Regions from separate parts of the Allokutzneria multivorans genome, predicted to be linked through region 1. Evidence: riboswitches for the same ligand, from Rfam matches in the RefSeq annotation. Region 1 holds a riboswitch; the other holds the start of a gene.
What was found. Region 1 has a riboswitch for S-adenosylmethionine ahead of thrC (threonine synthase). Riboswitches for the same ligand answer to the same signal wherever they lie in the genome.

Region 1 (5,922 bases):
CGCGTATTCGGAGTGGGACACCCACAGGTGACCCGAGATATATCCGAACATATTTCGAGGAAAGGGAAGTCCATGTCCTGGAACCGACCGCTCAGGTTCGTTCCGATCGCGGTGACCGCGCTGCTCGCGGCGCTGGCGACACCGGCGGGAGCGATCCTCCCACCCGCGCCGCCCGCCGCCGCGCTCGTGCTCACCAGCACGCCCGGCGAGGCTCCCGCGCCCTCGGCGAGGCGGGTCCCGCTGACCTGCTCGCCGGACGGTGGCGGCCACCCCGCGCCCGTGGCCAGCTGCGCGGCGCTGGCGCGGACCGGCGGGAGCGTCGCCGCGCTGCACCTCGACCCCGGCGCCAGCTGCCCGCTGATCTACGCCCCGGTGACCACCACGGCAACCGGAACGTGGTTCGGCCGCCGGGTTCGCGAACAGATCACTTTCCCGAACAGATGTGTGCTGATCGCAAAAACCGGACCCTTATTCCGATTCTGACGAGTTCTCACCGAGCCGAGCTCGACAAGGTTGTTGCCGCGACAATCACATATTCAGTCACGCGCAGTTCACGCAACCGTCAAAGTCGTCACTCGTAGGCTGTATTGACATGAATTCCGAAGAAAAATCTTCAGATCACGGAAAGGGTTTGCAATGCTCCGCAACCGTTTGCCCGGCTCGCTCCTGACCGCGGGCGCGGTCATGCTCTGCCTCACCCCGCCCCCGGCAGTTGCCGGAACCGACATGAACGCTCCCTCAGTTCTCGCACTGTCCGTGGTCGACGAGCACCGGGGAACCCCCGCCAGGAGGGTGACCCTGCGATGCGACCCCACGGGCGGTAACCACCCGTTCGCCGCCGCGGCCTGCCCTCAGCTGGCGGAGGTCGACGGAAACTTCACCCGATTGAATGTCGGTCCACATCCACAGTGCACGAAGGAATATGCACCTCGCACTGTGAGCGCGAGCGGTTTCTGGCGTGGACGGCCGGTCAGCCACCGGGCCGCCTACGCCAACAGCTGCCTCGCACTGGCGGCGACGGGCTCGATCTTCCGCTTCTGAGCTGGGATTTTCCCGGCAGGGCGGAGCAAGCGGGGGTTCCTCGGCGTGCCGCTGGCGGAGGAACCCCCGCGACCGCTCGCCGGATGTGTCCGTTGCGTCCTGTACGTCCCGCTTCAGCGGCGGTTGCGCGCGGCGGCCACTTTGAGCACGGCGCGCTCCACCGCGTAGTCCGCGCTGGCGGCCATGCCCTTCACTTCCGCGTTGAGGGTGGCGACGAGTCCCATCGCCTCGACGAGGCCCTCCGGGGACCAGCCCTGCGCCTGGCCGAGCGCCTTCTTGACCTTCCACGGCGGCATGCCGAGCTGACCCGCGAGCTGGAACGGGTCCGCCCGCCCCACTCCGGCCACCCTGGCGATGGTGCGCACCGCGTCGGCCAGCGCGTCGGCGAGCAGCACGTGCGGAACGCCCAGCTGCAACGCCCAGCGCAGCGATTCCAGCGCGGCGGTGCGGTCGCCGGTAACGGCCTTCTCCGCCACCGCGAAGCCGGTCATCTCGGCACGGCCGCGGTGGTAACGGCGCACCGCCTGCTCGTCGACCTTGCCGCCGGTGTCCGCGACGAGCTGCGAGGCCGCGGCCGCCAACTCGCGCAGATCGTTGCCGACCGTCTCCATCAGCGCCGCGAGCGCGGGCCCGTCGATCTTGCCACCCGCGCGCCGAACCTCGTTGCGCACAAAGGATTCCCGGTCACTGGCCTTGGTCAGCTTCGCGCACTCCGCGACCGCCGCCCCCGCCTTGCGCAACGCGGCGGGCAGCTCCTTGGCGAGCTTGCCGCGCCCGCCCCCCGTGTGCGTGAGGACCAGGGTCACGCCCTCGGCGGGGTCGCGGATGTAGGAGAGCACCGCCTCGGCGATCTCCTTGCCCGCGTCCTGGGCCGCCTCCAGCACGATCACCCTGCCCTCCGCGAACAGCGAGGGGCTGAGCAGCTCGACCAGTTCGGGAGGGGTGAGATCGGTCACCCGGACCCGGCGCAGCTCGGCCTCCGGATCGGCCTGCCTCGCGGCGTCCAGCGTGGCCCGCACGGACCGCTCGACGAGGAGCTCTTCCTCTCCGATGACCAGGTGCAACGGGGCTGGCGCTGCGGCGGGAGCACTCACCGCGCCATCCTCGCACGAGGGTCGGACGGCGCGGCCGCCGCGCACGTCCCGCATCATGGGCAACGGTGGCTCTCCCGTGGGACGTTGCCGTAGCGTGACCACCGGACGGCCGCCGAAGGGCGCGCCTCCGCACAGCACCACCACAACTGAACAGCTCATCCAGAGGGGTAGAGGGATCGGCCCTACGACACCCCGGCAACCGACGCCAGACCACGCGGGATCTCCGCGAGGCCACCGGCGATCACGGTGCCAAATCCGGCCCGCACGAGCGGGAAAGATGAGGAGAGACCTCGCGATGACGACCATCGAGGCGCGCCGCAGCGCCCACCAGTTCGACCTCGGCCCGGCCCGCGCCCTGGTGTGCCGCGAATGCGGCAACGAGGTGCCGCTCGCCGCGGAGTTCGCGTGTGCGGAGTGTTTCGGCCCCCTTGAGGTCGGCTACGACTTCGGCAAGATCACCCGCGCGGAGATCGAGGCGGGGCCCCGCTCCATCTGGCGCTACCGCAACCTCCTTCCGGTGCCCTCGGACGTCCAGGAGCACCCCAACACCGATCCGGGCCTGACCCGGCTGGTCAAGGCCGACCGCCTGGCCGCCGCGCTCGGCGTGCGCAAGCTGTGGGTGAAGGACGACACCGGCAACCCCACGCACTCCTTCAAGGACCGCGTGGTCGCGGTGGCGCTCGCCGCCGCGCGCCAGCTCGGGTTCACCGTGCTGGCCTGCCCCTCCACCGGCAACCTGGCCAACGCCGTCGCCGCGGCAGCGGCGCGGGCGGGCTGGGAGTCGGTCGTGCTGATCCCCTCCTCTCTCGAGCGCGCGAAGGTGCTCACCACCGCCGTGTACGACGGTGCGCTGATCGCCGTCGACGGCAACTACGACGACGTGAACCGGCTGGCCACCGAGCTGGCCGCCGACCACGAGGACTGGGCGTTCGTCAACGTCAACGTCCGCCCGTACTACGCGGAGGGCTCCAAGACCCTCGGCTACGAGGTCGCCGAGCAGCTCGGCTGGCGCCTGCCGCAGCAGATCGTCGTGCCGGTCGCCTCCGGTTCGCAGTTGACCAAGGTGGACAAGGCCTTCCGCGAGCTGGGTGAGCTGGACCTGGTGGAGCCGACCCCGTACCGGGTCTTCGGCGCCCAGGCCACCGGCTGCTCCCCCGTCGCCGCCGCGTTCCAGGCGGGCCACGACGTGATCCAGCCGGTGAAGCCGGACACGATCGCCCGCTCACTGGCGATCGGTGCTCCCGCCGACGGTCCCTACGTGCTGGACACCGTGCGCCGCACCGGAGGTTCGGTGGAGCACGTCAGCGACGAGGAGGTCGTCGACGCGATCCGCCTGCTGGCCCGCACCGAGGGCATCTTCGCCGAGACCGCGGGCGGCGTGACCGTCGCGACGGCGAAGAAGCTCATCGAGTCCGGCCAGCTCGACCCGGACGCCGAGACCGTCCTGCTGATCACCGGCGACGGCCTGAAGACCCTCGACGCGGTGGAGGACAAGATCGGCCCGCGCGCCACCGTGCCGCCGTCGAGCGCCGCCGTCCGCGAAGCACTCGGCCTCTGACAGGTCACGGCCTCTGACAGGTCACAGACAAAGCGTCACCGGCAAAGCGTCACTGGCAAGCGCTCACCGCCTGGGCGGTGGCCGTGGTTCTCCTCTCCGTGCGGTCGCCAGACCATCGCGGGTGGCCAGAACGGCGACGTCACCGTCCAGGTCGGTGCGCAGGACGCGCACTCCGGCGAGCGAGTGCAGGACCAGTGGGCTCGGGTGGCCGTAGTCGTTGCCCGCGCCCACGCAGATCAACGCGACTCGGGGCCGCACCGCGCCCAGGAACCGGGGCAGGCTGTAGCGGGACCCGTGGTGCGGCACCTTGAGCACGTCCGCGCTGACGTCCACTGTGGACGCCAGCAGCTCGGCTTGCGTGGCCAGTTCGATGTCTCCGGTCAGCAACATCCGCCCCGCTGGTGTGTGCGCCCGCAGCACCAGTGAGGCGTCGTTGACCACGGTCCCCGGCAAGGGTGTCTCCGAAGTCCGCGGTGCCGGAGACCTCAGCGGTGCCAGCACCTCCAGCGCCAACCCGGGCCACTCCAGCCGCTGACCGCGACTCAGTTCGATCAACGGAACTCCCGCCGCCGCAACGGTGTCACGCACCTCCTTCATCGCCCAAGCGGGCTCTCTCAGTGGCCCGACCGCGACCGCTCCCACAGATCTCTCCGCGAGCACCGCCGCGAGCCCGCCGATGTGGTCGGCGTGCAGGTGGCTCAGCACCACCACAGGAACGCGATCAACGCCCAGCCGATCCAGACAAGCGTTGACCGCCAACGGTTCTGGCCCGGTGTCGACCAGGACCGCGCGCCCGGGCTCAGCGACCGCCAGCACCACGGCGTCGCCCTGCCCGACGTCACACGCCACCGCCGCCCAGCCGTCAGCGGGCCACTGCGGCTTGAGCAGCTTCACCGGAACCGCGGTCAACACCAGCACAACCACGCCGAGCACCAACACGATCCGGAACCGGCGGCTCCGCAGCAGCAACACGACCACAACGAGCAGCGCGGCGAGCAGCAGTCCACCAAGCACACCGGAAGGCCACGGAACACCGCTGTCCGGCACCGCGGCGGCACGTCTGCCCACGGTGATCAGCCACCACACCTCGGGCCCCGCCAGGTGGACCAGAAGCTCCGCAGCGCCCTCGTGCACCGTCGAGACCAGCGCAGCGAGCACACCGAACACCGTCGCAGGCGCCACAACGGGAGCCGCGAGCAGATTGGCCGGAATCGCCACCAGGCTGATCTCTCCGGACAGCGCCGCGATCAACGGAGCCGTGGCGAGCTGTGCCGCCGCCGGAACCGCGATGGCCTCGGCGAGCCCCACCGGCACTCCGCGATCGCGCAGTGCCGCGGCCCACCTCGGCGCGAGGATCACCAGTGCCGCGGTCGCCAGCACCGACAACGCGAAACCCGCGGTGTTGGCCAGTCCAGGATCGAACAGCAGCAACACGATCACGGCTCCGGCGAGCGCGGGAATCGCGGAACCCTTGCGCCCCAACACCAACGCCAGCAGCGTCACTCCGCCCATCACCGCCGCGCGCAGCACGCTGGGCTCGGGCCGCGCGAGCACCACGAAGCCGACCAGAGCCAGCACCGCCGCCAAGCCCGACAATCGTGGCCCTGCCGTCAGCAACCGGAACAGCAGCAGGACAGCGCCGCACACGATCGCCAGGTTCGCCCCGCTCACGGCCAACAGGTGGGCCAGTCCGGACAACCGGAACTCCTCCACCACGCGCGGAGACAGTCCAGCGGTGTCACCGACCACCAATGCCGGAAGCAGCCCCGCGAGCTCCGGGGAAAGCACCTTCGCGGCGTCGCGGAGCCCGGCGCGCACGCCATCAGCGGCGGTCTGCCAGCTCGGCGCGGGGCCGACAGCGATCGGTGGTCCCCGGACCCGCAACACCGCCACCGTGAAGTCCCCGCCGCGCGGCATGATCAGCGCTCCGGTCGCCGTGACCTCCTGCTCCGGCAACAACGCCGACCACGCGACCGCCGGAGCCAGCAGCAACACCGAACCACCCGGCTCATCGCTCAACCGAGCGCGGACCGCCACCTGGTCCGCACCAGCGGGCCGACCGGCGTATCCCTTGGTGCGCAACGGTCTTGGGTCTTCGGACAACGTCGCCCTGATCGTCGCGGTCGCACCCTTGCTCGCGAGCTCGCGCAGCGGGTGCGTGGCGGCGGGCAGGGCGTGGCTGGTGACGACCACCGCAGCCGCGCCCGCGAGGACGCTCGCCGCGAGCAG
Region 2 (5,922 bases), on a different contig from region 1:
CCTCCGGTTTCCATACGCCACCGTATGGTTCTGACCGTACGGTAGCGTATGGAACGTGGTCGTGAAGCGTGACGTGGCACCCAGGAAGCGGCTGGGGCGGCAGGACTGGACGGCGGCGGCCCTGGTGGCGCTGGGCGAGGGCGGGTTGCGGGCGGTGGCGATCGAGCCGCTCGCGGTGCGCCTGGGCGCCACCAAGGGCAGCGCCTACCACCACTTCCCGAACCGGGACGCCCTCGTCGTGGCGACGTTGGAGCGCTGGGCGGCCGAGCACACGGAAGCGGTGATCAGCGCCGTGCGCGACGAGCCGGACCCGCTGCGCAGGTTGCGGTTGCTGATCACGAAGGTGATCACCGAGGACGAGGACGCCTCGATCGAGCTGGCGGTGCTGGCGGCGGGCGACGATCCGTTGGTGGCGCCGGTGCTGCGGCGGGTGACCGAGCGGCGGGTGGACTACATCGCGGAGATCGTCGGAGAGCTCGGGTTCTCCCCGGCGAAGGCGCGGCGGCGCGCGCTGGTCGCGTACTCGACGTACCTCGGACATGCCCAGCTGGTCAGGATGAGTCCCGGTGTGTTGCCGGAAACCCTTGCGGCGCAACGGGTCTACCTCGACGAGATGGTCGAGGTGCTGAGCACGGGGCTGGACGGGTGAGGTTCGCCGTCCGCGTGAAACCGGGTGCTCGCAAGGACTCCGTCGGCGGGCGGTGGGACGCGGGGGAGCGGTCGGCGCTCGTCGTCTCGGTCGCCGCGCCCGCTGTTGAGGGAAAAGCCAATGAGGCCGTGCGGCGCGCGGTGGCGAAGGCTTTCGGCGTGCGGCGACAGGACGTCGCGATCGTGGCCGGGGATCGCGGGCGGGACAAGGTGATCGCGCTCGATCTGGCTCCAGGGGGCACCACGGCCGCCGAGCGGAGGCTGGCCGAACTGCTCGGATGAGGGTTACACCGCATTCGAAACCCGAGAGCGAACTCTCATCGGCTCCGAATTCTTGCGGCGAGCAGCGACAATGGTGGCTCAGGTCACCGGACGTGCGATGGAGGCGGTGTGGCGGAGCTGTCGCTGGGACTCGGGATCGGCGCCCTGGTCGTGCTGATCGCGGTGCTCGCCGTGCGAGCCTCGGTGCGGCTGGGCCTGCCGTCGTTGTTGCTCTACCTCGGGATCGGGCTGTTACTCGGCGAGGCGGGCTTCGGCATCCTGTTCAGCGACGCCCAGCTGACGCAGAACCTCGGCATCGCGGCGCTGGTGGTGATCCTCGCCGAAGGTGGCCTGACCACGCGGTGGCACAACGTCAAACCCGCGCTCGGACTGGGCATCGCGATGTCCACTGTGGCCGTCGCGGTGAGCATCGGCGTCACGGCGACGGGCCTGCACTACCTGCTCGACCTCGACTGGCGGACCGCGTTGCTGTGGGGCGCGGTGGTGTCCTCGACGGACGCCGCCGCGGTGTTCAGCGTTCTGCGCGGACTCGGTGTGCACCGCAGGATCTCCGGAACCCTGGAGCTGGAGTCGGGTCTCAACGACGCGCCGGTGTACATCGCGGTCGTCCTCCTCGCCAGCACGGAGACGGCCAGTTGGTGGACACCCGCGCTCGTGGTCTACGAGCTCGGCGTGGGCGCGGTCGTCGGCATCGCGCTGGGGTGGTTCGGCGGTCAGGCGTTGCGCCGCGCGGCGTTGCCCGCGACCGGTCTCTATCCACTTGCGACAGTCGCGGTGTGCGTGCTCGCGTACTCGGCGGGCCAGGAGCTGCACGCCTCGGGACTGCTCGCCACCTACGTCGCGGGACTGGTGCTGGGCAACGCGAAGCTCCCGCACCGCAGCGACACGCTGTCCTTCGCCGAAGGGCTCGGCTGGCTCTCCCAGATCGGGTTGTTCGTGCTGCTCGGCCTCTACGCCTCGCCGGGGCGGCTGCCGAGCGTGATCATCCCGGCGCTGATCACCGGCGCGGTGCTGGTGCTGGTCGCCAGGCCGCTGTCGGTGCTCGCCGCCGCGCTGCCGTTCCGGGTGCCCTGGCGGGAGCAGGTCTTCCTGTCGTGGTCGGGGCTGCGCGGCGCGGTGCCGATCGTGCTCGCGCTGATCCCGGTGACCCAGGACGTCCCCGGCGCGCAGCAGCTGATCGACGTGGTGTTCGTGCTCGTCGTGGTGCTGACCCTGATCCAGGGCACCACGCTGCCGCTGGTGGCGCGGATGCTCGGGCTCGTGCGCCGAGGTGAGCCGCAGCAGGTCGAGGTCGACTCGGCGCCGCTGGACGAGCTGGGCGCGGAGCTGTTGCAGGTGCGCGTGCCGGAGGGCTCGAAGCTGCACGGCGTCTACATCACCGAGCTGAGGCTGCCCGTCGGCGCGACGGTGAGCCTCGTGGTGCGCGGCAAGGCCGGGTTCACGCCGCAGCCCACCACGCGCATCCAGGTGGGCGACCAGCTGCTGATCGTGGCCACCGAGGAGGTGCGCGAGGGCGCCGAACGACGGGTCCGCGCCATCGACCGCGCGGGTCGCTACGCGCGCTGGAAGGGCGAGTCGGGGGACTGATTCCCTTGCGCCGCAACGGCTCCAGTCAGCTGTGGCGCAGGTCGCGTTCCAGGATCTGGACGGGGTCTGGCGCGTTGGCGCGTCCTCGGCTACTTTCGATCGCAAGGTCATGAGTGCCAGCGACAAGCCCTAGCTTGCTGGTCGGCAACCCTCCAACCGCGGTGGGGTGCTCTAGGTGAGGACCTGGTTCACCGCGCAACGCGGTGAGCAAGCGCGGACTCCCTCCCGGCGAGTCCCACGGACTCACGGAGGTCGCTGTGTCGCTCGCGTTCGCCCCCATCCGTTCCTCGGTTCCCTCCGTCGTGGGCTCGCGCCTGACGGTTCCGCTGGTCACGGGCGAGCTGGTGCCCTACGCGAACCTCGACCACGCCGCCAGCGCCCCGTGCCTGGAGCAGGTCCGCGACGCCGTCGACGAGCTGCTGCCCTGGTACGCCAGCGTGCACCGCGGCGCGGGCTTCGCCTCCCAGGTCTGCACCCGCATCTACGAGCAGGCCCGGCACGCCGTCCGCCGCTTCGTCGGAGCCCGCCAGACCGACGCCGTGGTCTTCACCCGCAACACCACCGACTCGCTGAACCTGTTGGCGCGCAGCGTTCCCAAGGGCACCAGCGTCTTCGTCTTCGACACCGACCACCACGCCGCGCTGCTGCCGTGGCGCGGTCCCCGGGTGAACCGGTTGCAGACCCCCGCGACGCCCGCCGAGGCCGTCCGCGTGCTCGACGAGGCGCTCAAGTCCGCTCCGGTCGGCCCGCGCCTGGTGGTGCTGACCGGCGCCTCCAACGTGACCGGTGAGGTGTGGCCGGTCAACGACCTCGTCCGGTGCGCGCACTCGCACGGCGCGCGGACCGTGCTCGACGCGGCGCAGCTCGCTCCGCACCGGCCGGTGGACGCCAGCGCCGCCGAGGTGGACTACGTCGTGCTCTCCGGGCACAAGCTCTACGCCCCGTTCGGCGCGGGCGCGCTGGTCGGCCGCTCCGACTGGCTCCAGCAGGCCGAGCCGTACCTGATCGGCGGCGGAGCCACCCGCAACGTCGTCGACTGGGGCGACCACCTGGGCGTGAGCTGGTCGAAGGTGCCCGAGCGGCACGAGGCCGGCTCGCCCAACGTCGTGGGCGTGCACGCGCTCGCCGTGGCCTGCGGAGTCCTGGCGCGGCAGCGCTGGGAGGACGTGAAGGCGCACGAGGACAAGCTGTTCACCCAGCTCAAGGCCGGTCTGGCCACGGTGCCCGGCTTCCGCGAGCTGACCCTGTTCGGGGACGAGGCGCCGGACCGCGTCGGCGTTGTCAGCTTCACCGTCGACGGCCACGACGCCGGGCTGCTCGCCGCGATCCTGTCGGCGGAGTACGGCATCGGCGTGCGCGACGGCGCGTTCTGCGCCCACATCGCCACCAAGCGGCTGATCGCCGGGAGCGGTTCCGAGGGTGGCCGGGCGCTGCGCGTCAGCCTGGGCCTGGGCAACAACTCCGAGCACGTCTCGCGCGTGGTCGGCGCGCTGCGGCGGATCGTCGCGGACGGCCCGAAGTGGGAGTACGAGCTCGTGGACGGCCGCTGGACCCCGCGCAACGACCCCCGGCCGCTGCCGCCGTTCCTGGCCGATCTCTGATCAGCGACAATGACCGGGTGAGCGACAATGACCCGGTGAGCACCGAGAGCACACCACCGCCGCCACCGCGCAGGCTCGGCTTGTTCGCCGCGCTGGCCGCGGTGGTGCTGGCGCTGGACATCGTCACCAAGTTCTGGGCGGTCGCGTCCCTGGAGGGCCAGGAACCGGTGCGCCTGTTCGGCGGCGGGCTCTACCTGGTGCTGGTCCGCAACCCCGGCGCGGCGTGGTCCATCGGCGCCGACTACACCTGGGTGCTGTCGCTGATCATGGCGGCGGTGGTGCTGGCGATCCTGTACTTCGCGCCGCGCCTGCGCTCCGGTGGCTGGGCGGCCGGTCTGGGCCTGGTGCTGGCCGGAGCCCTCGGCAACCTCGGCGACCGGCTCTTCCGCCCGCCGGGCTTCCTGCACGGGCACGTCGTCGACTTCCTGTCGCTGTTCGCCCCGGACGGCTCGGTGTGGCCGGTGTTCAACGTGGCCGACTCGGCGATCTGCGTCGGTGGAGCGCTCATCGTGCTGATGGCGCTGCTCGGCCGGGAGTACGACGGCACGATGATCGAGAAGAAGTCTTCCAAGAAGAAGGAGTCCCAGTCGTGAGCGCGCGAACGCTGCCAGTGCCGGACGGCCTGGAGGGCATGCGCGTCGACGCGGGCCTGTCGAAGCTGCTCGGCCTGTCCCGCACGGTCGTCGCCGGGCTGACCGAGAAGGGCGATGTGCTGCTCGACGGCCAGCCCGTCGGCAAGTCCGACCGGCTCACCGCGGGCTCCTGGCTGGAGATCACCCTGCCCGAGCCCGAGCGCCCCATCGAGATCCAGGCGATCGCGGTCGAGGGCATGGTCGTGCTGCACGAGGACGACGACATCGTCGTGATCGACAAGCCGGTCGGCGTCGCCGTGCACCCCAGCCCCGGCTGGAGCGGCCCCACGGTGGTCGGCGGGCTCGCGGCGGCCGGTGTGCGCATCGCGACCTCCGGCGCGGCCGAGCGGCAGGGCGTCGTGCACCGACTCGACGCTGGCACCACCGGCGTCATGGTCGTCGCGAAGAGCGAGCACGCGTACTCCGTGCTGAAGCGCGCGTTCAAGGAGCGCACGGTCGACAAGGGCTACCACGCCCTGGTGCAGGGCCACCCCGACCCGTCGCGCGGCACCATCGACGCGCCGATCGACCGGCACCCCAAGCACGACTACAAGTTCGCGGTGATGAACGGCGGCAAGGACTCGATCACCCACTACGAGGTGATGGAGGCCTTCCGCGCGGCGTCCCTGGTCGACGTGAAGCTGGAGACCGGGCGCACCCACCAGATCCGCGTGCACTTCTCCGCGCTGAAGCACCCGTGCGTCGGCGATCTGACCTACGGCGCGGACCCGGTGCTGGCGAAGCGGCTCAACATCACGCGACAGTGGCTGCACGCGCGCACGCTCGGCTTCGACCACCCGGCTGACGGCCAGTGGGTGCAGTTCGTCTCCGAGTACCCAGCCGACCTCGCCGACGCCCTCGAAGCCCTCCGCGCCGAATCCTGACGCCCGCGTTTGCGTACCCAATGTGGCATTTGTTTCGTCAGACGTAACCAATGCCACATTGGGTCGTTCAGTCGGCGCTGAAGAGGTTGAGGGTCAGTCGAGGGTGGACCAGGTGAGGCTGCGCTTGTCGTCGTCGGAGCGCGCGCTCCACTTCACCGAGACCACGTCGATGGACTCGGGGAGCACGTAGACGGTGTGGCCGCCCGCCGTCTCGCCCGGGTTGACCCCGATGCGGTGCGGCGGCCGGGAGGACAGCGAGACCGGGGCCTTGGAGACCTGCCTGCCGTC

Region 2: another riboswitch for S-adenosylmethionine. It lies ahead of ABD798_RS29025 (aminotransferase class V-fold PLP-dependent enzyme); the one in region 1 lies ahead of thrC (threonine synthase).

Annotation. Positions count from the first base shown of each region.
Region 1 is NZ_BAABAL010000017.1:425,283-431,204, reverse strand. It holds gene ABD798_RS22945 (SSI family serine proteinase inhibitor) at 73-483, shown strand; gene ABD798_RS22940 (SSI family serine proteinase inhibitor) at 637-1,041, shown strand; gene holA (DNA polymerase III subunit delta) at 1,155-2,135, opposite strand; SAM riboswitch class I at 2,288-2,419, shown strand; gene thrC (threonine synthase) at 2,431-3,693, shown strand; gene ABD798_RS22925 (DNA internalization-related competence protein ComEC/Rec2) at 3,757-5,922, opposite strand, start outside.
Region 2 is NZ_BAABAL010000019.1:244,623-250,544, reverse strand. It holds gene ABD798_RS29040 (TetR/AcrR family transcriptional regulator) at 56-649, shown strand; gene ABD798_RS29035 (DUF167 domain-containing protein) at 646-930, shown strand; gene ABD798_RS29030 (potassium/proton antiporter) at 1,039-2,517, shown strand; SAM riboswitch class IV at 2,623-2,737, shown strand; gene ABD798_RS29025 (aminotransferase class V-fold PLP-dependent enzyme) at 2,775-4,118, shown strand; gene lspA (signal peptidase II) at 4,136-4,711, shown strand; gene ABD798_RS29015 (RluA family pseudouridine synthase) at 4,708-5,634, shown strand; gene ABD798_RS29010 (AsnC family protein) at 5,728-5,922, opposite strand, start outside.